Regions from separate parts of the Shewanella sp. SM21 genome, predicted to be linked through region 2. Evidence: predicted binding sites of a transcription regulator. Region 2 holds the regulator's gene; the other holds the start of a gene.
What was found. Region 2 encodes LexA, which represses DNA repair genes until DNA is damaged. Its sites were predicted from a motif close to TACTGTATNNNNATACAGTA; they were not measured.
Positions count from the first base shown of each region.

Region 1 (12,110 bases), on a different contig from region 2:
TCATCACCGGGAACTGGCTGACAACAACGGGCGATATGGTTAAGCAAGTTACCCACACCGTTGACTTCAACCTGACCACGGCCACTGGAGGTCGGCTTATGTTGGCCTTTCTTAACTAATTCTTCGACCGCATCTTCTTCTGACACTTCGTCGAGTCGCAGACGGCTTTGTATATGGTTAACCACTTGATGCAGACGCACATCACCGCCGCCAATGGCCGCCAGTAAGTCATCCATGCTCGCCATATTAAAGCGCTCGACCGCGATGGCCGCGTCTTTAATTTTAAGGCTCACCCGCGCGAGTTCTGACTCGAGCATTTCTTTGCCAGCGACAATATTCTTGTCTCTGTCCTGCTGCTTAAACCAATGCTGGATTTTAGAACGCGCCCGCGAAGTACGGATATAACCTAAATTAGGGTTAAGCCAGTCACGCTTAGGATTGGGCTGTTTCGAGGTGATGATCTCGATACGCTCACCCGTTTCAACCTGATAGGTAAACGGTACAATACGGCCATCGACCTTAGCACCAATACATTTATGTCCCACTTGGGAGTGAATGTAATAGGCAAAGTCGAGCACGGTTGAGCCCAGTGGCAAGTCGACGACTTCACCGCTTGGGGTGAACACATAGACTCTATCTTCAAACACTTGGCTGCGCACTTCTTCAACCAAGTTGCCACTTTCGACCACGTCTTCCTGCCATTGCAGAATTTTACGCAGCCAGTTAATTTTTTCTTCGTAGCCGCTTTGCTTACCGGAATGATTGCCTTCTTTGTATTTCCAGTGCGCGGCTACACCGAGTTCTGCATCTTCATGCATGTCTTGGGTACGAATTTGAATTTCAACGGTTTTGCCCTCAGGCCCCACCACCACGGTATGAATCGATTGATAACCGTTAGGCTTAGGGTTAGCGACATAGTCGTCAAATTCCCGTGGAATATGGTGCCAAAGCGTATGCACAACACCTAATGCACCATAACAATCCTGCAAACGCTCAGTCACGATACGCACGGCGCGCACGTCAAACAACTCATCAAATTTGAGGTGCTTGCCCTTCATCTTGCGCCAAATACTGTAGATATGTTTCGGCCGGCCGTAGACCTTAGCGCGAATTTGGTCTTCATCTAATCTTTGTTGCAACTGACTGACAAACTTGTCGATAAAGACTTCACGATCCAGTCGTTTGCCATCTAATTGCTTAGCGATGTCTTTATAAGTATCTGGATGCAGATAGCGAAAAGAAATATCTTCCAGCTCCCACTTCAATTGTCCAATCCCTAAACGGTTAGCCAGCGGCGCGTAAATATCAGCAATTTCGCGGGCCAGCAGCACGCGAGTTTCTTCGTCGGCATTTTTCACCGCCCGTAGCAAACACACACGCTCGGCAAGCTTGATCACCACGGCGCGCACATCTTCAACCATAGCCAATAACATGCGGCGAATGTTATCGATTTGCGGCTCGGTTGAACGACTATTAGGATTGATTTTCAAGGCGCCGATGGCGTTCATGGTCACGACACTCGCCACTAAACGCGCCAGCGGCTCACCAAATTTCTCTTGGATGGCTTCTTCAGTCAGTAACCCAGCATCGAGCACCACAAACAAAATTGCCGCCTGCAGGGTTTCAATGTCCATGTTTAGCGGTGCGAGGATTTCAATCATCTCTCGAGCACGTTCGAGCAGTTCTCTCTTCGCCGCAGGACTCTTGGCTGGTAAGGCGTCAATCTGCCCTATCAAAGAGAGCAGCATCTGCGCTTCATCGGCATGACCAACATAGCGAGCTACCCAATCTTCTAAGTGAAAATCGGGATCATTAAAGTGCGCTTCGCGAACAGAGACCATCTAATTTATTTCCTTATCCGTGCTCAGAGAGAAAGTGGGCACCACTTCAGCTCTCCTATCTTCAGCATTGGCGCGAACTTGTCAAACCCAACCGACGTAATAATCACATTTTTTACGTTATTCAAACGCTTTGCTTACTTTGCCAGCGCAAATTACTTGGTTAATTCAAACAGTGCCATGGCTTCGATATGGTGTGTTTGTGGGAACATGTCGATAAGTCCCAATTGCTGTAAGCGGTAACCGCGCTCTAACAGTACTGCGCTATCGCGAGCCAAGCTCGCAGGATTACAAGAAACATACACGACTTTGCGTGGCTTCATCTTCTTAAGCCATTGCAAGCTTTCAAATGCCCCCGCACGGGCGGGATCGAGCAGTAATTTATCAATCTTGCCCATCCAAGGCTCAAGGGATAAATCCGCACTCAAGTCGCCGTGGTAAAAGGTCAGTTTATCCAGATTGTTAGCTTTAGCGTTCACCCGTGCCTGAGTCACCATTTCGGCAACCCCTTCGACGCCAATCACATCAGCGCCCATTTTCGCTAAGGGCAAACTGAAATTACCCATGCCGCAGAACAAATCCAAAATGCGCTCATCTGGCGCTGGCGCTAACCAATCCATCGCTTGAGCGACCATGGCCTTGTTAATCTGTCCGTTCACTTGCACAAAGTTACCTGGGGTGAAGCTTAAACTCACCGCATCCGACTCAGCTTTGTCATCTAACAGCTGATAAACAGGTAACACTAACTCGGCGCCGACGCCTTGGAATTGGCCTTCGTTATCCTGCAGACAAATATGGATCTGATGCTGCTCAGCAAAGGCTGACAACTTAGCGAGATCTTTATCGTTTAACGCCTTAGTGATCCGCAGCACAGCGAAATGACCATTATCGGCGGCAATTAACTCAAGATGACCTAAGCTGGCTTTAGCTGACAATTGGTTCAGCAACTTAGCAAAGGGGACAATCAAGTCCGATAACGGCTTAGCTAACACCAGACACTGGCTGATAGGCACCACATTGCTGCTACTGGCGGCGCGAAAGCCTAAACTTAAGTGCTTGGTATTTTTATCAAATAAAGTTGCAAGACGGGCGCGGCGGCGATAATGCCAACCTTCCCCCGTGAGTGCAGGCGATAAAGCACCGCCTTCAGTGCCAGCAAACTTAGCCATAATATCCAGCAACGCGGCTTCTTTATGCTCACGCTGACCCGATAATGACATATGCTGTAAGTCGCAGCCGCCGCAGGTGTGGTAGTGTGGACACTCGGGCTCGACGCGCTCAGGACTTGATGAATCGACTTTAATCAACTTGGCACGGGCATAATTTTTCTTTTGCTCGGTGAGCTGTACCGTCACGGTTTCATCGGGCAAAGCGCCAGGGATAAACACGACTTTACCTTGATGTTGTGCTATACCAGCACCTAAGTGATCGAGCTGTTCTACGCTCAGCGATAACTTAGCCGACAACTGTTTGGAACTATTTGGTTTTGCTTTAAAAAATTGCGCCATTTCGGCCTCTAAATCAATAAAATACTGGCAAAGACCGCCCTCTTTCTGGCAGTCTTATAAAATTATCTTAGTCTCTGTCACAGGAAACACCGCCGCTGCTATGAACCCTGTCAACAACATGACCAAATACAGCCTACGTTCTTGGGTTCTTGTGCTGGCACTCGCGCCAACAATCTTGGTCGGTATCCTTCTGGGCAGCTACTTTACCATAAATCGTTTTTATGAGCTTGAAGATACGCTCGTCGAACAGGGCAGCAATATTATCGAGCCGCTGTCGATTGCCAGTGAAATCGGCTTAGTGGCGAATGATCGCGAAGCGACCAAACGCTTACTCGCGGCGGCGCAGCTCAACAAATCCACCTTAGTAAAATCCATCGCGATTTTCGATGCCAATAATCAACTCTTTGTGACCTCCCACTATCACAAAGACTTTGAGATTATGCGCTACAAAGAAGCCCTCAACACGCTGCATAAAACCGAAATTGAACATGTGGACGACAGCCTTATTTTACGGACGCCCATTTTTGCCACAGGCCCCAGTGCTGCTCCCGCTAATTACGATATCCAGACAGATGATGGTCATCTTTTAGGTTATATCTCGATAATAATCAATAAAGAACGCGCCTTGTTAGAGCAACATAGAGCCGCAGTCGCCGCCTTTATTATCGTGTTGATCGGCGTGCAGTTAAACCTGCTATTTACTTTCCGGCTAGTGAAAAACGTCACTCAGCCCATTACTGAAATGGTGCGCGTCGTCGCTAAAATCCGTGAAGGTAAATTAGACGCCCGCTTAGATGGCAACTTGATTGGTGAGCTGGACTTACTCAAACGCGGTATCAATGCCATGGCGGGGTCGCTATCGGAATACCATGATGAGATGCAGCAAAATATCGACCAAGCTACGTCTGATCTGCGGGAAACCTTAGAGCAGATTGAAATCCAAAACGTCGAGCTGGATTTAGCTAAAAAACGCGCCCTAGAAGCCAGCCGAATTAAATCTGAATTCTTAGCGAATATGTCCCACGAGTTACGTACGCCGCTCAATGGTGTTATCGGTTTTGCGCGGCAATTAGTCAAAACACCATTGCATTCGAGCCAAGTCGATTACATCAAGACCATAGAACGCAGCGCCACTAACCTGCTGGGTATCATCAACGACATTCTCGACTTTTCTAAACTCGAAGCCGGTAAAATGGTGTTAGAAAACATGCCCTTCGGCCTTAGGGAAACCATAAGCGATACGATTACCTTGATCTCCGGCAGCGCTCAGGCCAAAGGCCTAGAACTCGTCGTCGATATCGCCCCCAACGTGCCCGACAATGTCAATGGCGATGCCATGCGCGTATGCCAAATCATCAATAACTTGGTTGGTAACGCGATTAAATTCACTGACTCTGGCAGCGTGATGGTCAAAATCGAACTGCAGAGCCAATCGGATGAACAAGTGGTACTGCGCTGTGATGTGGTCGACACAGGTATCGGCATCGATGAAAGCCAGCAGGACTTTTTATTCCAAGCCTTTGGCCAAGCAGACTCGTCGATTTCGCGTCGCTTTGGTGGCACCGGCTTAGGTTTAGTGATCACTAAGCGTTTAGTGAATCAAATGGGCGGCCAAATCGGCTTTACTTCATCCCCAGAAAAAGGCTCAAACTTCTGGTTCAGTTTGCCGCTCGGCTTAGGTCAATTCCAAATCGGTGACTCACTGCCGCTCGAAAAACTCAAAGACAAAACTATACTGTTTTACGAACCGCGAATACTCACCCACGCAGTATTAAGCCGCCAATTGAATCAATGGGATACAAAAGTCACCCATCATCAGCATATCCCAAGCTTGTTGACTACGCTCACCACGACTGAAGCGCCATACGACTATGTTCTCTTGAGTTGCCATGGGTTTAGCGATTCAGCACAACTGGTGAGTACACTAAACTTAGCGAAGACCAAAACAGATTGCCTTATAGTGCTATACGATTGCCAAGAACAGGATGCCTTAACCCAATTTATTCGCCCGAATGCCGATGTGGTGTTGTCTCTGCCAGTCAGTGAGCATCAGCTTGCGCGCAACTTACTCTATCCACCGATGGAGTACGACATCATAGCCCCTGCGACAATATCAACGCCGGTTGCGCGCCAATCTTTAACTGTGCTCGCGGTAGATGATAACTTTGCCAACTTAAAACTGATTGATACTTTACTCAGCGAATTAGTGACGACAGTGGTTGCCGTCAACAGCGGTGATGAAGCAGTTAAACAGGCGAAGACTCGCACCTTCGACTTGATTTTTATGGATATTCAAATGCCTGGCACAGATGGCATTAGTGCCACGAAGCAAATTCGCCAAGGCTCGATGAACCGCAACACGCCGATAATTGCCGTGACAGCCCATGCCATTGCCGAAGAACGCGAACTGATTTTAGGCAGTGGTATGGACGGATATTTGCCTAAACCTATTGATGAAGCGGCGCTCAAAGATATTATTCATCGCTGGATCACTCGACCTAAGTTCACCCATTTTGACCTGCATACGCTGAACTGGGATTTATGCTTAACCCAAGCCAATCACAAGGCCGATCTCGCCTTAGATATGCTTAGAATGTTGCTCGACTCATTACCGCAAACCGTGGCGACGGTTCAAACGGCGCTAAGTCAAAACGATCACCCTGTCATGCTCAGTACTATCCATAAGCTGCATGGTGCGAGCTGCTACTGCGGCGTGCCCACCACACAAAGGTTATGCCAAGAAATTGAATCGGCACTAAAACGTGAAACATCGGTTGAAGATCTCGAACCCGAAATACTAGAGTTACTTGATGAGTTAACTAAGGTAGAATCTGCGGCAAATCAAGTGATATCACAGCTATCAGCGGAAATAACAGATGACCAAAAAAACGGGCTTCTTTAAACGTCTTAAGGCGTTAACACTGCCACAAAAACAACTCTTTGCCACAGCACTTTGCCAACGTATGTTGCCCAACTATCAACTGTTTTCCGAAGTCTGTGAGTTTGGCGATCCTACTGTGTTGAGTACCGCATTAGAACTATTGTGGCAATCCCAGTACGACTCCAAGCTGAAATTCAATGTCGATGTGCATCTGCAACGCTTGGAAGATAACACCCCAGATCCTGCTGATTTTGAAGCCTATGGCGTCTATCCTGCTATGGACGCAGTGGTCGCAATATCGACCTTACTAGGTGCAATTCAAGGCAAAATTGAAGAAGACATAGTCAATATCAGCAAATTATCATCCAGCACAGTGGCTAACTACATCGAAGCGATCAGCGATGTCGATTTGGTGGATGAAGCATTAGATGATTTCGTTTTCGCCCATGAAGTCATGGAAGAAGAGAAAGAATTACAAAATTCTCTGCTGGAAATTATTGAAGAAAATCCGAAGATCACAGCGGAACTGGTCAAAGGCTTACGCAAAGACATTATCGAAGCTGGCGTATCAAATATCGGTATCAGCGTCGCTTAACTGATGAGGTGCTTGGGGTTACTCAAGCACCTATTATCCATGCAGAATAAGAAAGGGATCATCGTTTTACACCCTCACCAACGAATCCCGTCAAAGATATCCAGTTGCTATAAATAGCATCAATAAAGATTGAGTTATTCCAATGAGAAAGATTGTTTATCAAGGATTTATCTTAACCAATAGCGAAGGACGCACCGACAGTTGGAAACTGACCATCAAAGATCAACAGCGTATCGGTTCTTTATTCGAACTGCGGCGTTTAGTGGGATACTTCTTAGAACTCGGCATACTGCCCGCGACACGCTCCAGCCTGCAAGATGCAAAACAAACTCAAAACACTATGAGCAAAAACACCGTAAAACCTAAAAGACGCTAAAAATCAGTTCTCCTCAATAAATCAACGCATAGAAAATAACTCTGGCGCCTTTGACTGCATAAACTCAATAAAGACTCTTACCTTTAGCGGCTGCTGGCTGCGCTGATGATATAAAATCGAAATTCGCCTCTGTTCGCCAATCCATTCCGGCAGTAATACTTTAAGTTTCCCCTCTTTAATCTGCTGTTTTACAAATAGTTCAGGACCATACAAGATCCCGCCATGGCCTAAAGTAGCCTGAATCGCTCCGTGTAAGTCCGTGAGGGTGAGCTTAGTCGGGCCATTAAAATAAAAAGACTCGCCGCTTGGATGCTTTAAATGCCAATTAAACAGCGGCCAGACTTTTATCAGTTGATGGGCTTCAAGATCATCGGGATGCTCAAGTTTAGGTGCCTGAGCCAAGTATTCTGGCGTGGCAAACAGGCAATAGTCGAGCTCGCCTAAGGTACTCGACACCCAAGAAGAATCAGGCTGAGCCCCGCCAACAATCGCCACATCTATGCCTTTATCGATCAAATCGACTAACTCATTACTCTGGGAAATGTGCAAACGGATATCAGGATACAAACGGCCAAACTCATTCAATGCTTGAATAAACACGATGGAAATAATCGAAATCGGCGCGGCGATGCGTAAGGTTCCCTCGGGTTTATCGCTGCCTAACCCACTCAGCTCATCGAATTGAGCAACCACGCTCTGGTAACGTTGAAAGAGCGCCAGCCCTTCCTCTGTCAGTCGCAACTTGCGGGTACTGCGCATAAAAAGCTGTTTATCGAGCTTCTCTTCCAACTTCGCTAACTTGCGGCTCACAGTGGCGATGGGCATATCGAGCTCTTTCGCCGCCTGCGAAAAACTGCCCGCATTGACTAAATGCACAAAAAGATAGACAAGTTGTAGTTCAGCGCTTAAATCATCACTCATTGCATGTCCTAATTCTGTTCTAGCTGCCCACTTTAGGCACTATATAAAGTCATCAACAATCACAGAGTACGCTAAGTCATTGTGTTTTAAACATCAATTAATCCACTTATACGACCATAGCGCAATAGCCTTAGACTGAAATGATATGTTATTTTGTGGCGAGTTTTACTGCGCTGGCGCTAGTTCTGGTTCTAACGTGACATAAAAAAGGCAAGCGCCCACCCAAAATCATAGTGATAGTAGAAATAACGGTGGTGGCTGAGTTTATTCAAATTTAATCGTAAGGATGAGTGAGGGAAATGACCATTTTAACCCCTCTGTTTGCCGTCTTCGGGATCATGTTGCTCGGCACACTAGTGCAAAAATTAAAACTCTTGCCCGTCAATACGGATCAAGTGCTAAACCAGTATGTGTACTATATTGCGTTCCCTGCGATCATGCTTATCGCCCTCGCCCAGCAGCCGATTGATGAAATTTTGCAATGGGGATTCATTGCGGGCTACAGCACGGCTATGGTGATTACTTATCTTGTCTGCCTTGGGCTCTCGCTGCTTGCTAACCCTAAACAGCATGCGGTTGCCGCTATTCGAGCCCTCAATGCCACCTTTGGTAATACGGCATTTATTGGTATTCCACTGCTTATCATCTTATTCCCGCAGCAGCAAAGTGCCTTAGTTGCCGCCGCGATTGCCAGCTTATTATCCGTGCTGATGTTTGCCGTCGCCTTAGTCTCGATGGAACTGGCCACTAACACCCAAAGACAACACCACGCCTTAGTCATAATGATGATGGCGGTCGGTAAAAACCCTATCGTTATTGGTAGCTTGATTGGCGTCGGCATTTCAGCGCTAGAGATAAAACTGCCCTCTGGGCTGGCGCTAATGATCCAGCAAATAGGCAATACCTCAAGCCCCTGCGCCCTATTTGCTATCGGCATGGTACTCGCCAAAGCGATGCGCTACCAGAAAGATAGCAGCGTATTTAGCCCCAAGAATTTTATCGAACTGAGCCTTATCAACCTCTTCAAGTTAGCTATCCAACCTGCACTCGTCTACTTTATGCTTAACCGTTTTGGAGTAAGTGGTGACTACCTGATCATGGGCGTGATCTTGAGCGCACTGCCCACCGCGGCTAGCGTGTACTTACTCGCCCAGCGTTATAACACTCAGGCTTCAACCAGTGCTCAAGGCATTCTATTTGGCACCTTAGTCACTTTCTTCAGTTTACCTATCTTAGAAAGCTTAGTAAGAACCTATGGATAATCAGTTAATTAAAAATATTTACTGTCGATAATGTCGATTTTTCACCCAAGCCACTTTACTGTATATAAAATCAGTATATACTGTTTATCAATACAGTGGTTTGGTATGTTTTTCGACAGGAATTCACTATGCTTTGCCAACTCAGCATTAATAACTTCGCTATCGTCCGTTTTTTAGAACTGGATTTTCGCCCCGGTATGACCAGCATCACAGGTGAAACCGGTGCGGGTAAATCGATTGCCATCGATGCGCTAGGCCTATGCCTAGGCAATCGCGCCGATGCCAGCAGTGTTCGTCCCGGAGCCAATAAAACCGAGGTCAGCGCCCGCTTTTCCTTGGATGATATTCCACTGGCGAAACGTTGGTTAGAAGATAACGATCTTGAACTCGATGATGAGTGCATTCTACGTCGGACTATTGGTAGCGATGGCCGTTCACGCGCCTACATCAATGGGAATCCAGTGCCGCTGACGCAGCTAAAATTACTGGGTCAGTTGCTTATCGGTATTCACGGTCAACATGCGCACCATGCAATGTTAAAAAGTGAACATCAACTCACCCTGCTCGACAGTTATGCCAACCACAGATTGCTTATAGATACGGTTGCCGCTAGCTTTCAACGCTGCAAGCAAATTGAGGCCGATCTAAAACAACTCGAAGCCTCCCAGCATGAACGTATTGCCCGTAAGCAATTAGTGCAATATCAAGTAGAAGAACTCGATGAGTTTGATCTTAAAGTTGATGAGTTCGATGAGATTGAGCAAGAGCACAAACGTCTGGCTAATGGCACTGAGTTGATTGATACCTGTCAGGCGAGCTTAGATATACTCACAGAGGGCGAAGAGAACAATATAGAGTCGCTACTCAACCGAGTCGTTTCCCTCGCCGAAGATCTGCAAAGCTACGATCCCGCATTAAGCAATATCAACACTATGCTCAATGATGCCTTAATCCAAGTGCAAGAAAGTGCAGGCGAATTACAGCACTATTTGAGTAAACTTGAACTCGATCCAACCCACTTTGCCTATTTAGAAGAACGGCTATCAAAAGCCATGCAACTGGCGCGTAAGCATCATGTTAGCCCGAATAAACTGGCCGAGCATCATTTAGCATTAAAGGCTGAGCTAAGCACCTTAGACAGTGATGAAAGTAAACTTGAAGAAATTCAGATTCAAGTCGAGGCAAGTAGAGCCGCTTATCTTAGCAATGCGCAAAAGCTCAGCCAAAGCCGTGCCCGCTATGCTAAAGAACTCGACAAACTGGTGACTCAGTCAATCCACGAACTGAATATGCCTAAGGGTAAATTTACGATCGAAGTCAATTTCCACCCCGAGCAAATGTCAGCCAATGGCAGTGACAATATCGAATTTATGGTAACCACTAACCCTGGCCAACCTTTGCAACCGATTTCGAAAGTCGCGTCTGGCGGTGAGCTCTCACGGATAGGGCTAGGGATCCAAGTGATTACCGCGAAGAAAGTTGCCACACCGACATTAATTTTCGATGAGGTGGATGTCGGGATTTCCGGCCCCACCGCAGCAGTGGTGGGCCGCATGTTACGCAGCTTAGGGGAATCGACCCAAGTACTGTGCGTGACTCACTTGCCGCAAGTTGCGGGCAATGGTCATCAACACATGTTTGTCGATAAATTTAATAAGGCAGGCAGTACTGAGACCACAATGAAATCGCTCGATCGTGAGCAGCGTATCCAAGAGCTTGCAAGACTGTTAGGTGGCGATACTATCACCAGCAATACCCTCGCGAACGCAAGGGAACTGCTGCAATAGTAGTATGAATCAGATAACGAATGAGATCGCTAACCGCTTGAATCTACACACTCTATATCACAAGCTAAGGGGCTATATCAAAGCTAAGAATTAGTTGTTGGTCATGCTAACTAACATGTCAGGTTAACTATCATGTTAGGTTAGCGATAATGTTAGCTAACACACCAGACTAGCCCTTGCAGACAAATAAACGAAAACACGCCCGCTAAGACATCGTCAATCATAATGCCAAAGCCACCATGAACTTTGGCATCGAGCCATCGAATAGGCCAAGGCTTGATGATGTCGAAAAAGCGAAATAGACCAAAGCCGACTAACAACCAACCCCAACCTGCTGGTGCCGCTATCATAGTGATCAGTAGCCCAACCACTTCATCCCACACAATCGCACCGTGATCGTGAACACCCATATCTTGAGCGGCTTTACCGCAGATATAAAATCCCGCAAATGCGCTCAATAAGGTTAAGCCGATATACCAAGTGAGCGGTAATGGCGCCATCAATAAATAGAGGGGAACTGCGGCCAAAGTACCGAAGGTGCCAGGCGCTTTAGCGGCGAGCCCGCTACCGAAACCGAGTGCCAAAAAGTGGACAGGATTTTTTAATGACAGGCGCGTTAGCACCTGATCCTTTGACAACCATTTCATTAACATGCTCTTCGCTTAAAAGTGCTCGAAACCGTGATACGGCGGCGTAAACGGCTCACCATTAAGTTGCAACTTGAGCTTACTACCTGCACAAATTTGTCCAACGCGAACAAACTTTGCTCCTGCATGGCTCAACGCTGTCTCAAGCGCACCTTTTTGCGCTTCAGGAACGGTGAACAGCAGTTCATAATCTTCGCCCCCCGTAAGCGCATAACCTAAGGCATGCTCCTCGCTGACGGTATCTTGCATCGCGCGTGAAAGCGGGATGCAATTAACATCCACCACAGCACCAACT
Region 1 covers NZ_JAKKRL010000004.1:54,898-67,007, reverse strand. The annotation lists gene relA (GTP diphosphokinase) at 1-1,841, opposite strand, end outside; gene rlmD (23S rRNA (uracil(1939)-C(5))-methyltransferase RlmD) at 1,994-3,346, opposite strand; gene barA (two-component sensor histidine kinase BarA) at 3,447-6,248, shown strand; gene L5L94_RS06415 (YjaG family protein) at 6,223-6,822, shown strand; gene L5L94_RS06410 (DUF3319 domain-containing protein) at 6,965-7,198, shown strand; gene L5L94_RS06405 (LysR family transcriptional regulator) at 7,220-8,119, opposite strand; gene L5L94_RS06400 (AEC family transporter) at 8,419-9,381, shown strand; gene recN (DNA repair protein RecN) at 9,510-11,168, shown strand; gene L5L94_RS06390 (phosphatidylglycerophosphatase A) at 11,321-11,815, opposite strand; gene thiL (thiamine-phosphate kinase) at 11,831-12,110, opposite strand, start outside.
Region 1: recN (DNA repair protein RecN) is a predicted target of LexA. The motif match lies at 9,460-9,479, and genes of this name have one in related genera.

Region 2 (12,110 bases):
TGCCGGCAGCAATGTGCGGCGGAACCATGCCTTGATAATACAAAATATACGATAACAGCAGGTAATCCATGTGGCTGCGATGGCAAGGCACATAAACAATCTCGTGGCCATCGTGGTGTAACTGCCGAACTTGCTCGGCGCCTTTAATGTTGATCCCGCTGTAAAGCTTGTTCCACAGCCAAGTTAAAAAACGCTCGGCAATACGCACTAAACTGTCTGAGTAATCGGCAGCGATTTCATCGAGATACTCAATAGCCGTCTCGCGCGCTTGGGTCTCAGAAATCTTTTTACTGGCGGCTTCTTCTTGAATCGCTTTGCGCAGCGACTCAGATTTGAGTAACGAATGAAACAGTGCTTGGCGGTTTGGCAGCACAGGCCCTGTCATTACCTTACGTTGACGACGGAAATGCACGCGCGCAACCCGTGCTAACTTATGGGCAATCCCCATGTCGGTGCCATGTTCGTCAGCCATGTAACGCAGGGATACGGCATTCGAAAACTGCACGAAGTTATGTCGACCTAAGAACAGAATCATCAAGCACTTGCGCAACCAAGTCGGGTTTTCCCGCTCAAATACGGCCGCCTTCATAGTGTCGTCTTCTTTCCCTGGCGTGCGACCCCAATACAAGCTCACGGGCACCAGTTGAATATCCAATTCAGGACGTTCCTTATGCACGGCTAACAAACGCATAAAGCATTCGAGGAAAGGCTCATTACCAGCACGTTCGCCAAACAGTGGCTTACGTCCTTGAAGACAGACAACCCGAGGCGCAGTCACACCATTAGCCACTAGAGGCTCATAAGGGCTTGGTAAGCCTAACTTAGCCGTTATTTCGCTCAAAGCAGCGATGTCACTGAGGGATTCTGTTTTCATCACATAAACAAGGGGTCTGGAAGCATCCAGATTCAGATCGGCAAAGGGATCCTGAGGCACCACAATAGTGTGCACTAAGTGTTTTTGGATCCAACGTAATGATTTCAACCAAAGAGAGTCGTGTTTAGGCATTATTCTTATGCAATTAAGTGCGTTTACTAGCCCGATAGAATACCAGACTATGGGCAATATTCGCTAATTCTCTCCAACATAGCTAAAAAGTGGTTAATACTTGCGCTGCAAATAATACTGTATATACTAACAGTAACTGTATAGAAAAACAGGAAACACCATGAGACCTTTGACGCCACGCCAAGCTGAAATTTTAGAGCTAATTAAACGAAATATTGCCGATACTGGCATGCCACCCACTCGGGCAGAAATCGCAACCCGTTTAGGTTTTAAGAGCGCCAATGCGGCTGAAGAACATCTTAAAGCGTTGGCAAAAAAGGGCTGCATTGAGATCATGCCAGGCACATCTCGAGGCATTCGTCTGCCTGCGGAAATCGAAGATTTGACTGAAACAGGTTTACCGCTCATCGGCCAAGTGGCCGCGGGTGAACCTATCCTCGCCCAAGAACATGTTGAACAGTACTACCAAGTCGACCCAAGCATGTTTCATCCCGCCGCCGATTTTTTACTGCGAGTAAAGGGCGACAGCATGAAAAATATCGGTATTCTCGAAGGTGATTTGCTGGCAGTTCATAAAGTAGAACAAGCTAGAAATGGTCAAGTGGTTGTCGCTAGAGTCGATGACGATGTCACTGTTAAACGTTTCGAAAAAAAAGGTAATGTAGTCTATCTACATGCCGAAAATGAAGATTACTCCCCGATTAAAGTGGATTTAGGCTTCCAAAGTTTAACAATTGAAGGACTCGCCGTCGGTGTGATCCGTAATGGAGATTGGCTATGAATAAACTACTTGGCAATGCCCCCCGCCATCCGGGCTTGTGGCTCGATGAAGTCCGTGATGCCGACTATGACTGGCACCATGCGCCTATCGCCTGTATGCCAACTAAGACTCAAGGTCGCCAAGAATTAATTCATCTGAGTGCACAACTCGCTCAGTTAAGCCAACAGGGCCGTTGGTTAGTGCTCATCAACCCACCAAGTATTGGCTACAAGCAAATGCTCGCCAGTGCAGGTGTGCGTATGGATAGAGTTTTGCTGGTACATGCTAAAGATGAAGTCGAAACCCTGTGGGCGATGGAAAAAGCCCTGACAAGTGGTACGTCCAGTGCAGTCATTACTTGGACTCAATCATTAGATGCGCGGGATAATCGACGCCTACAAATCGTGGCTAAAAGTGCCCGAGCTATGGGCATAGTGCTTGAAGACGTAAACAGTCACTTACATGCAGACGTACGTATTGAGCAAGGCAATCTCTTCGGTCAGCAATCTTTTTTTAGCGCTGTACACTAAATATTCATTTAATTTTTTACCTTGAAAGCCGCCTCACCTATGAATGTGAGGCTTTTTTTTGGCAATTTTTCAGATAATTAGATAAATAAGTGATCTTGATCAATATTTAAACAGCAAGTATGGTTGGTTAAGTCGGTGATGATATATCACCTTCCGTGGTCAATGAATCGAGTATTTATCGAACTCGAAGCGCCACTAAAAATAGAGAACAGATTTATTTCAGCAGTATGTGCCAGCGTGGCTAATTACCAGCAGTAACAATACTTGATTAAAAGTAACAGCCGCCAACGCACGTTGAAGTCAAAAAAGCTTTTTTGGGAACTGAAGAGTTTGCATAGAGTTGAGACTTACTGTGTTGCTCTTCTTTGTAGTTGCTATTCGCAATTGGCAGAGGAGAAGTCTTGTGAAGCAATTGTTGTATTGTTTACTCGTGGTGCTTTTCGCACCACCGTTGACCGCCGCAGACATGCGGTTCAACATGACCCCTGGCGTGACCGAGATCAGTGGCAAGGTTTATCACTTGCACATGACCATCTTGTATATCTGCTGCGCAATAGGCCTAGTGGTCTTTGGCGTCATGATTTACGCCATGATCAACCACAGAAAATCCAAAGGCGCTGTCGCGTCCCACTTTCACGAAAGCACTAAAGTTGAAATCGCTTGGACGATTCTGCCATTTATCATTTTGATCTTAATGGCGATTCCAGCGACAAAAACTTTAATCGCAATGGAAGATCCCAGTAACGCCGATCTCACCGTAAAAGTGACGGGGTCCCAATGGAAATGGCATTACAGCTATTTCGATCAAGATATTGATTTTTATAGCATACTGACAACACCCAGAGCACAAATCGAAGGCACCGAAACCAAGGGTGAAAACTATCTATTGGAAGTCGATAAACCGCTCGTTCTACCGATAAACCGCAAAATCCGCTTTCTGATGACTTCAGAGGATGTCATCCATTCTTGGTGGGTACCCGCCTTTGCCATTAAGAAAGATGCCAACCCTGGATTTATCAATGAGGCCTGGACTCGCATCGACAAACCCGGCATTTATCGTGGTCAATGCGCCGAACTCTGCGGTAAAGACCATGGTTTTATGCCTATCGTAGTACAAGCCTTACCCGAAGCCGAGTTTGAGGCTTGGGTCACAGAGCAAAAACAAGCCGCAGGTGCTGCGGCTGAAGCCGCTCAAGCCGCTTTATCACAAACCCTAAGTAAAGAAGAGTTGATGACTCTAGGCGAACAAGTTTACCTCGGGCACTGCGCAGCCTGCCACCAGCCCAATGGCGAAGGATTGCAAGGCGTATTTCCGCCCCTTAAAGGTAGCCCGATTGCAACGGGACCGCTCAGCGGCCACCTTGAAATTGTGCTCAACGGTAAAACGGGTACAGCCATGCAAGCGTTTAGTAAACAATTGACTGCACAAGAAATCGCGGCAGTGACTACCTACGAGCGTAATGCTTGGGGCAATAATACTGGCGATGCAGTGCAAGCCAAAGACGTCAACGAGTACATGAACGGCAATTCTGCACAAACATCCGCCGCGGTACCAAGCAGTACAACCCCGACACCCGCTCCTGCAAAAGACGTCTCAGCTGCAGTCGATCCCGCAAGCCTCCCCACACTCAGCCATGACGCCCTCATGGCCGAAGGTGAAACTGTCTACGCGACCTTCTGTGCTGCCTGCCATCAAGTGACAGGTGCAGGAATACCACCCGCCTTCCCCGCGCTAGTGGGTAGTGCTATCGCCATTGGACCAGTCGCCAATCACATCGATATTGTGATGCACGGCAAAACGGGCACGGCTATGCAGGCATTTGGCAAACAGCTTAGCCCACAGCAACTTGCAGCAGTCATTACCTATGAACGCAATGCTTGGGGTAACAATACCGGCGATACAGTGCAACCTGCTGATATCGCAAGTCATGGACAGTAGGGGATAATGATGAGCACTACGACTCAAGATCAAACCGCAGCCCATGATGACCATCATCATGGTGCGCCAAAGGGCATCATGCGCTGGCTGCTAACCACCAACCATAAAGACATAGGTACTTTGTATTTATGGTTCAGCTTCATTATGTTCTTAACCGGTGGCGCTATGGCCATGGTGATCCGCGCTGAACTCTTTCAACCTGGATTACAATTGGTCGAGCCCAACTTTTTCAACCAAATGACAACTGTTCATGGGTTGATCATGGTATTCGGCGCGGTAATGCCGGCCTTTACAGGGCTAGCTAACTGGCTGATCCCGATGATGATAGGGGCGCCAGATATGGCGCTGCCACGGATGAATAACTGGAGTTTTTGGATACTCCCCTTCGCCTTTACTATTCTTCTCAGTTCGCTGTTTATGGAAGGTGGCGGACCTAACTTTGGTTGGACCTTCTACGCACCACTATCAACAACTTATAGCCCAGATAGCACGGCGCTCTTTGTATTTTCTATTCACATCATGGGGATAAGTTCGATCATGGGCGCGATCAACGTGATTGTGACCATAGTGAATTTACGCGCGCCAGGCATGACATGGATGAAGTTACCATTGTTTGTCTGGACTTGGCTTATCACGGCATTCCTACTGATCGCAGTTATGCCCGTACTCGCGGGCGCAGTGACTATGGTGCTGACCGATAAGTTTTTCGGCACGAGTTTCTTCGATGCGGCGGGCGGCGGCGATCCTGTGATGTTCCAGCATATTTTCTGGTTCTTCGGCCACCCTGAAGTTTACATCATGATCTTGCCGTCCTTTGGCATCATCTCTGCCATAGTCCCAGCCTTCAGTCGTAAACCCTTATTTGGCTATGCATCCATGGTTTATGCTACGGCTAGTATTGCAATTCTGTCGTTCCTCGTGTGGGCGCACCATATGTTCACCACAGGTATGCCAGTGTTTGCCGAGCTGTTTTTCATGTATTGCACTATGTTGATTGCAGTGCCAACTGGGGTGAAAGTGTTTAACTGGGTTGCCACTATGTGGCGCGGCTCACTCAGTTTCGAAGCGCCCATGCTGTTTGCTGTAGCCTTTATCATACTCTTCACTATTGGCGGTTTTTCGGGATTAATGCTCGCCATTACACCCGCCGACTTCCAGTACCACGATACTTATTTTGTTGTGGCACATTTCCATTATGTGCTCGTGACTGGTGCGATTTTCTCCATCATGGCAGCGGCCTATTACTGGCTACCTAAGTGGACGGGACACATGTACAACGAACGACTGGGACAATGGCATTTCTGGTGCTCGGTGATTTCAGTCAATGTGCTATTTTTCCCGATGCATTTCCTTGGGCTGGCAGGAATGCCAAGGCGTATCCCTGACTACTCGATTCAATTTGCCGATGTTAATCAAATCGTCTCGATTGGTGGGTTCGCCTTCGGCTTATCGCAATTGATTTTCTTAGTATTAGTAATTAAGTGCATCCGTGGCGGCGAAAAAGCTCCCGCTAAACCTTGGGAAGGTTCCGAGGGTTTAGAGTGGACATTGCCAAGCCCTGCGCCTTACCACTCCTTCACGACACCACCTGAGGTGAAATGAAATGGCAACCCAACACCAGCAAGATAAATCTAAGTCAAATCGTAAACTTATCAGCATGTTAGTTATAGGCTGTATTGGCATGTTTGGCTTTGGATTCGCGCTGGTGCCGCTCTACGATGTGTTGTGCGAGCAACTCGGTATCAATGGAAAACCCTCCAATACCGCGAGTAGTTATCAAGCAATCACAGTAGATACAAGCCGAATAGTGACTGTGGAATTTATTTCTCAGGTACAAACAGGCATGCCATGGACATTTGCGCCACAAACCAAACGGCTCGAAGTTCACCCTGGCGAGCTAATCCATACGGCATTTTTGGCGCGCAATATGTCCGCTAAAGCAACTATTGGCCAAGCGATACCTTCAGTTTCGCCCGGCCAAGGTGCCGCTTATTTTAATAAAACAGAATGCTTTTGCTTTAATCAACAACCCTTAGCGGCGGACACTAGCGCTGAGCTGCCGCTCATTTTCTATGTGGATCCTCAGTTACCTGAGTCTATCCATACTCTGACCCTCTCTTACACTCTCTACGACATTACCGACAAGCAGTTAGCGTCTGCCATAGAGCAAGGAGCTGCAAAATGACAACGAAACATCAGTCTTACTACGTTCCATCCCAAAGTGTCTGGCCTATTGTAGGTGCCATTGGCTTGTTCTTAATCGCCTCTGGTGCAGGCCTTTTCGTGCAACAGTTGAAATCAGGTGCATCCGGTGGCGGTTATGTGCTGCTGGTTGGGATAGCTGTGATCCTATTCATGCTGGTAGGTTGGTTTAGAACCGTGATCCAAGAGTCGATGGCAGGGCTCTATTCTAGCCAAATGGATCGATCGTTTCGCCAAGGTATGAGCTGGTTTATTTTTTCGGAAGTTATGTTTTTCGGGGCTTTTTTCGGGGCACTATTTTATGCCCGCATGTTCGCAGTGCCTTGGCTCGGTGGCGCATCGAATAATGCCATGACCCACGAAGTACTCTGGCCTCAGTTTGAAGCTATTTGGCCGCTCATTACTACGCCAGATGGCACTAAAACCCAAGCTATGCCATGGACTGGACTGCCATTAATCAACACTATCGTACTGCTAACCTCCTCAGTTACCTTACATTTCGCCCATGTCAGCCTAGAAAAAGGTAAACGTTCTGCCATTACTCTCTGGCTTGGTATCACCATACTCTTGGGTATGGGTTTCCTTGCCTTACAGGCAGAAGAATATATGCATGCCTACCGGGAAATGGGACTCACCCTAACCTCTGGGATTTATGGCAACACCTTCTTCCTGTTAACTGGCTTTCACGGCATGCATGTCACTCTGGGGACTCTCTTTTTATTCGTGTTGTTTTTCAGAGTGTTGAAGGGGCACTTTAGCGCAGATAAACATTTTGCGTTCCAAGCGGGGAGTTGGTATTGGCACTTTGTGGATGTGGTCTGGCTGTGTTTGTTTATTTTCGTTTACGTTCTCTAGTGCTTTAGTAAGGTGTGGGATTGGGGCTAATCAGCCCAGTCCCTAAGGCCACCAGCAATAACAAGATAACGAGCACGGAGAAAATCACTCGCCGACCAAGATAACGGCTCATAGGCACTTTTTCATCACCTTTCACCATAATAAACAAGGCGCGACCTAGATTAAAAATGATGAATAGCAACAGCAGAACTAAGACCAACTTAAAAATGAACAGGCTATTCATACAATATCCTCATGTTCTGCTGAATAAATTAACGGTTTTTCTACTGATATTGACTGTGGCTGTATTAACTATATTGGTCAAGTTGGGTTTATGGCAGTTAGCCCGTGGTGAAGATAAAACGACGCTTTTAGCCCAAATGGAAGCAAGGCAAGCTTTGCTGCCATTAAGTTTTGAGCAGCTCCAACTCAAGGTCGGCAAAGAAGGCGTAACGGGTTATCGACTGCAAGTACGCGCCACTCCCGCAAGCTCACAAATCTGGCTGCTGGATAATCAAATCTATCAAGGTCAAGTGGGCTATTTAGCCTTCCAACCATTGCAAGTAGAAGTTGAAAAACCTTGGTTGCTGGTCGAGTTAGGCTTTGTTGCCGCAGGCTCCCATCGGGATGAGTTACCCCACATCACTCCCCTAAGCGGGGCATTAAATATCGAAGGCAGGCTTTATCAAAAGCAAATCAATCCCTTGAGCCAAGCTTTAATGGCAGAAACAGGGACAAGTATTCGCTTTCAAAATTTAAATATGCCCGAAATGGCTAAGGTATTAGGGCACCCAGTGTTACCTGTCGTGTTGCAACCAGAGCAATTACCTTCCCTCACATTGCCCCATCCTTGGCAACCTTTCCCACTGTCAGCACAAAAACATTGGGGCTATGCGTTGCAGTGGTTTTCGATGGCAGCCGTATTTGCAGGACTAATGCTGTGGCAAGGGATTAAATATGTAAAACGCCATAGCGCCCAAACAGTCGCAAACTCAAGGAGCAAATAGGGAAATTCGTACCATACTTAGCAAGACACTAATAAAACTAAATAAATATAAAACAATAAATTAGGGATAATTTGAATGAGAGGAGCAAGCATGAACTCCCAGAATAAATCTAAACACAAAGCATTAGGGCTATTACTGCTGGCGTTTATTGCCCCCGTAGTGATTGCTAAGCTAGTGCTGAGCCTGAATTTATACCATGGCGGTGCCACCAATCATGGCGAGCTGATCAGTCCCGAAACCAGTTATGCCAGCCTTGGGGTTGAAAATTCTAATCCCAAAGAATGGCAACTACTGTATTTATTGCCCGCCAAATGCAACGATACTTGCCGCGAACGCCTGTATATTTTGCGCCAAAGCCACACAGCGTTAGGGCCAGATCAGGCGCGAGTAGAACCGCTCATCCTCACCCATCCCGACAGCGATCTTAACGCCTTAAGCGCCTTTCACTTCAACACTCGCCCCGCCAATGCAGACTTAAGCAAATGGTTAGATGAACAGCAGCTAATCATAGTCGATCCCTTAGGCAGCTTAGTCCTGCGCTACCCTCAAGTGCAGGGCAAAGAAGCACATTTAGCTCAAGGCAAGGCGCTGATTGCGGATCTGCGTAAGTTGTTAAAACTGTCGAGGGTAGATTGATGCAACTAACTTGGATCCTACGCTTAACCTTAGTCTTTACCCTATTGGTGATTTTAATGGGCGCTTACACCCGTCTATCGGATGCAGGGCTTGGCTGCCCCGATTGGCCAGGCTGCTACGGCCATATTAAAGTGCCCACCCAAGACCATGAAATCGCCCATGCGCAAACTATATTCCCAGATCACGATATCAATCCAGAGAAAGCTTGGCTGGAAATGATCCACAGATATATCGCAGGCGGACTTGGCTTACTGGTGTTGTTCATCTTAATTTTGTGCTTAAAAACACCTGAAGCACCCAAAAAGTTACCGGTCATCATAGTGCTGCTGATCCTCTTTCAAGGAGCGCTAGGCATGTGGACTGTGACCATGAAACTCATGCCAATAATTGTGATGTCGCATCTTATTGGTGGCTTTAGCCTAATCTCGCTGCTGTTACTCCTTTACCTGCGAACCCGATCTCGGCGTATATTTAATAGCGAAACCCATCCTCGGCATCTCGCACCGTTAGCGTTGGTGAGCCTATTCGTCCTTGTGGGTCAGATTATGTTGGGCGCTTGGACATCATCGAATTACGCGGCGCTCGCCTGCACCTCTTTACCCATCTGTGAGGGAAATTGGGTAGATAACTTAGCAATAGCCGAGGCATTTTCACCGTTCCAAGGCCAACACCCTAGCTTCGAATTTGGGGTACTCGATTACCCTGCACGAATGACTATCCACGTAGCCCACAGAATTGGCGCTATCGTCACTGCCAGCTTGTTACTCGTGCTCGCCTACCGATTATTTGTGGGCGCTACGGGACTTAAGGCTTTAAGCCTTTTATTAGTGGGACTAGTCATACTACAAGTGAGCTTAGGTATTTCTAACGTAGTGATGCATTTGCCACTCGGTATTGCCGTGTCTCACAACGGTGGTGCGGCACTACTGCTACTGACCTTAGTCACAATCAACTATTTTTTATGGCGCAAAGCATAAGCGAGGGATCCAAGATGGCAAAACCACTCTCAATCACCAGTAGCCTGCCCACTTTCAGCGTAACATGGCGCGCCTATTTTGAAATGACCAAACCTAAAGTCGTCGCACTGATGCTGCTCACTGTCTTAGTAGGCATGTGTCTTGCTGTCCCCCATGCGGTCCCCGTTCAACCTTTAATCGCCGGTATGCTGGGTATTGCTATGATGGCAGGTTCAGCGGCGGCGTTGAATCATCTGATCGATCGCCGTATCGATGGCTTAATGGCACGCACCTACAATCGCCCGCTACCCAAAGGGCGTATTTCGGCCACACGCGCGTTAATTTTCGCCGCTAGCTTAGGTAGTCTTGGCTTTATCGTCTTATATTCCTTAGGCAATCCACTCACAGCTTGGCTGACCTTTGCCAGCCTGATTGGCTATGCCTTGGTTTATACTGCCTATTTGAAACGCGCAACATCACAAAATATTGTGATCGGTGGCCTTGCGGGAGCTATGCCCCCCCTGCTGGGATGGACGGCAGTAACGAACGAATTTCACGGCCATGCGTTATTGCTAGTGATCATCATTTTTACGTGGACGCCGCCACATTTTTGGGCACTGGCCATTCACAGACGCGCCGAATATGCCAAAGTAGATATTCCCATGCTACCAGTCACCCACGGTGTCGAATTTACGAAAACCTGCATCTTGCTCTACACAGTATTGCTGGCGATTGCTTGCCTGTTACCTGTGCTGGTTGGTATGTGTGGGCCAGTGTATTTCGTCAGCTCGAGTTTACTCAGTACGGGATTTATCTATAAAGCATGGCAACTTAAATATCGGGATCATGATAGCTTAGCGATGCAAGTGTTCCGCTTCTCTATCTACCATTTAATGTTGTTATTTATGGCATTACTGCTAGACCACTATTTGTGGAACTAGTGTATGGAACGAGTTTGTCGCGCTAACCTGTATTTATGGAGCGAATAATGCAGAAAAGAATTTTAGTCATCGCCATTTTGTTGTTCGGTCTTGGCGGCCTATTTGCGGTGAAATTTAATCCCCCAAAACCTATCGAGTTAGAGAGCGGTTTTCTGTTTCCACAGGCCTATGAATTAGCGCCCTTTGAATTGGTTGATCAACACAAGCAAGCTTTTACCAATGCCAGTTTGCAGGGGAAATGGAGCTTATTTTTTATCGGTTTTACCTTTTGTCCCGACATTTGCCCTACGACCTTAAATAAACTTGCGGCGGCTTATCCTGATCTAAACAAAATAGCGCCATTGCAGGTAGTGTTTTTATCCGTCGATCCCAAACGGGACACACAGGATAAACTCCTGACCTATGTGAATTTTTTCAATCCAGAGTTTAAAGCGGTAACGGGTGAACAAACGCAGATATTTCCCCTCACCCGCAGCTTAGGACTCACTTATGCCATGGTGGGTGAAGGAGAAAATTACCAAGTCGACCATAGTGCGGGTTATGTTTTGGTGTCGCCGCAGGGAACGCGAGTTGCGGTATTTAAACCTACGGCAGCGTTAGGCAAACCGCCGCAGGTATTAAATGATAAATTAATTAGCGATTTTGAAAAAATAGTGGCGCAATACAAACCTAGCCGCTGATCACTCTTTAACCCAAGAGCCATCGTCCTTTGGTCTTACCCAAGGCTGAGAAAACCAATAGTAGCCATTGCGCGCCTTACTCGGCGCTGTGCAGTTATAACGCGAGCGCCCCGCGGGCAAGGCTAAATCCGCTTGAACACTAAACTCGTTTTCATTGAGCCAAGTCGGCTGTTTTGAGCCTTGACCTTGGATGTAACACATCACTTGCTTAGCAGAGATATCACTCATATCGAGGGTCACTTTAAGCTCAGGACGCCAATGGCCACCCTTTAACTCAGGATCACTTGGGGTTTGTGCAATCACAGGCATATTTAAGCTGTATAACTTTGCCTTAAGGCTTTTTAGGTCAGCATATTGTCCAGCAACGGGGAAACGCGGCAGGGCCGTTAATGGCGAATAGGGCCCGGCGGCACCGGACTGTTGCCCAAAAGCGACAAAGCCGTTCTCAGTTAACATATCCTGCAACGCTTGATTGTACTCACCGTAGGGATACGCCAGCATTTTAAAATTGTGCCCAGTGGCATCTGCAATCGCCTTTTCTGTATCTAAGATATTGGCTTTTATCCGCGCTAACCACTGCGCCTGTGATTCATTTTCTAAGGCGCGGATCAAATGTTCG
Region 2 covers NZ_JAKKRL010000005.1:87,950-100,059, forward strand. The annotation lists gene plsB (glycerol-3-phosphate 1-O-acyltransferase PlsB) at 1-1,006, opposite strand, end outside; gene lexA (transcriptional repressor LexA) at 1,167-1,787, shown strand; gene L5L94_RS08070 (cell division inhibitor SulA) at 1,784-2,296, shown strand; gene coxB (cytochrome c oxidase subunit II) at 2,700-4,235, shown strand; gene ctaD (cytochrome c oxidase subunit I) at 4,245-5,837, shown strand; gene L5L94_RS08085 (cytochrome c oxidase assembly protein) at 5,839-6,420, shown strand; gene L5L94_RS08090 (cytochrome c oxidase subunit 3) at 6,417-7,292, shown strand; gene L5L94_RS08095 (DUF2909 family protein) at 7,297-7,515, opposite strand; gene L5L94_RS08100 (SURF1 family protein) at 7,514-8,278, shown strand; gene L5L94_RS08105 (hypothetical protein) at 8,369-8,914, shown strand; gene L5L94_RS08110 (COX15/CtaA family protein) at 8,914-9,891, shown strand; gene cyoE (heme o synthase) at 9,906-10,811, shown strand; gene L5L94_RS08120 (SCO family protein) at 10,859-11,491, shown strand; gene L5L94_RS08125 (polysaccharide deacetylase family protein) at 11,492-12,110, opposite strand, start outside.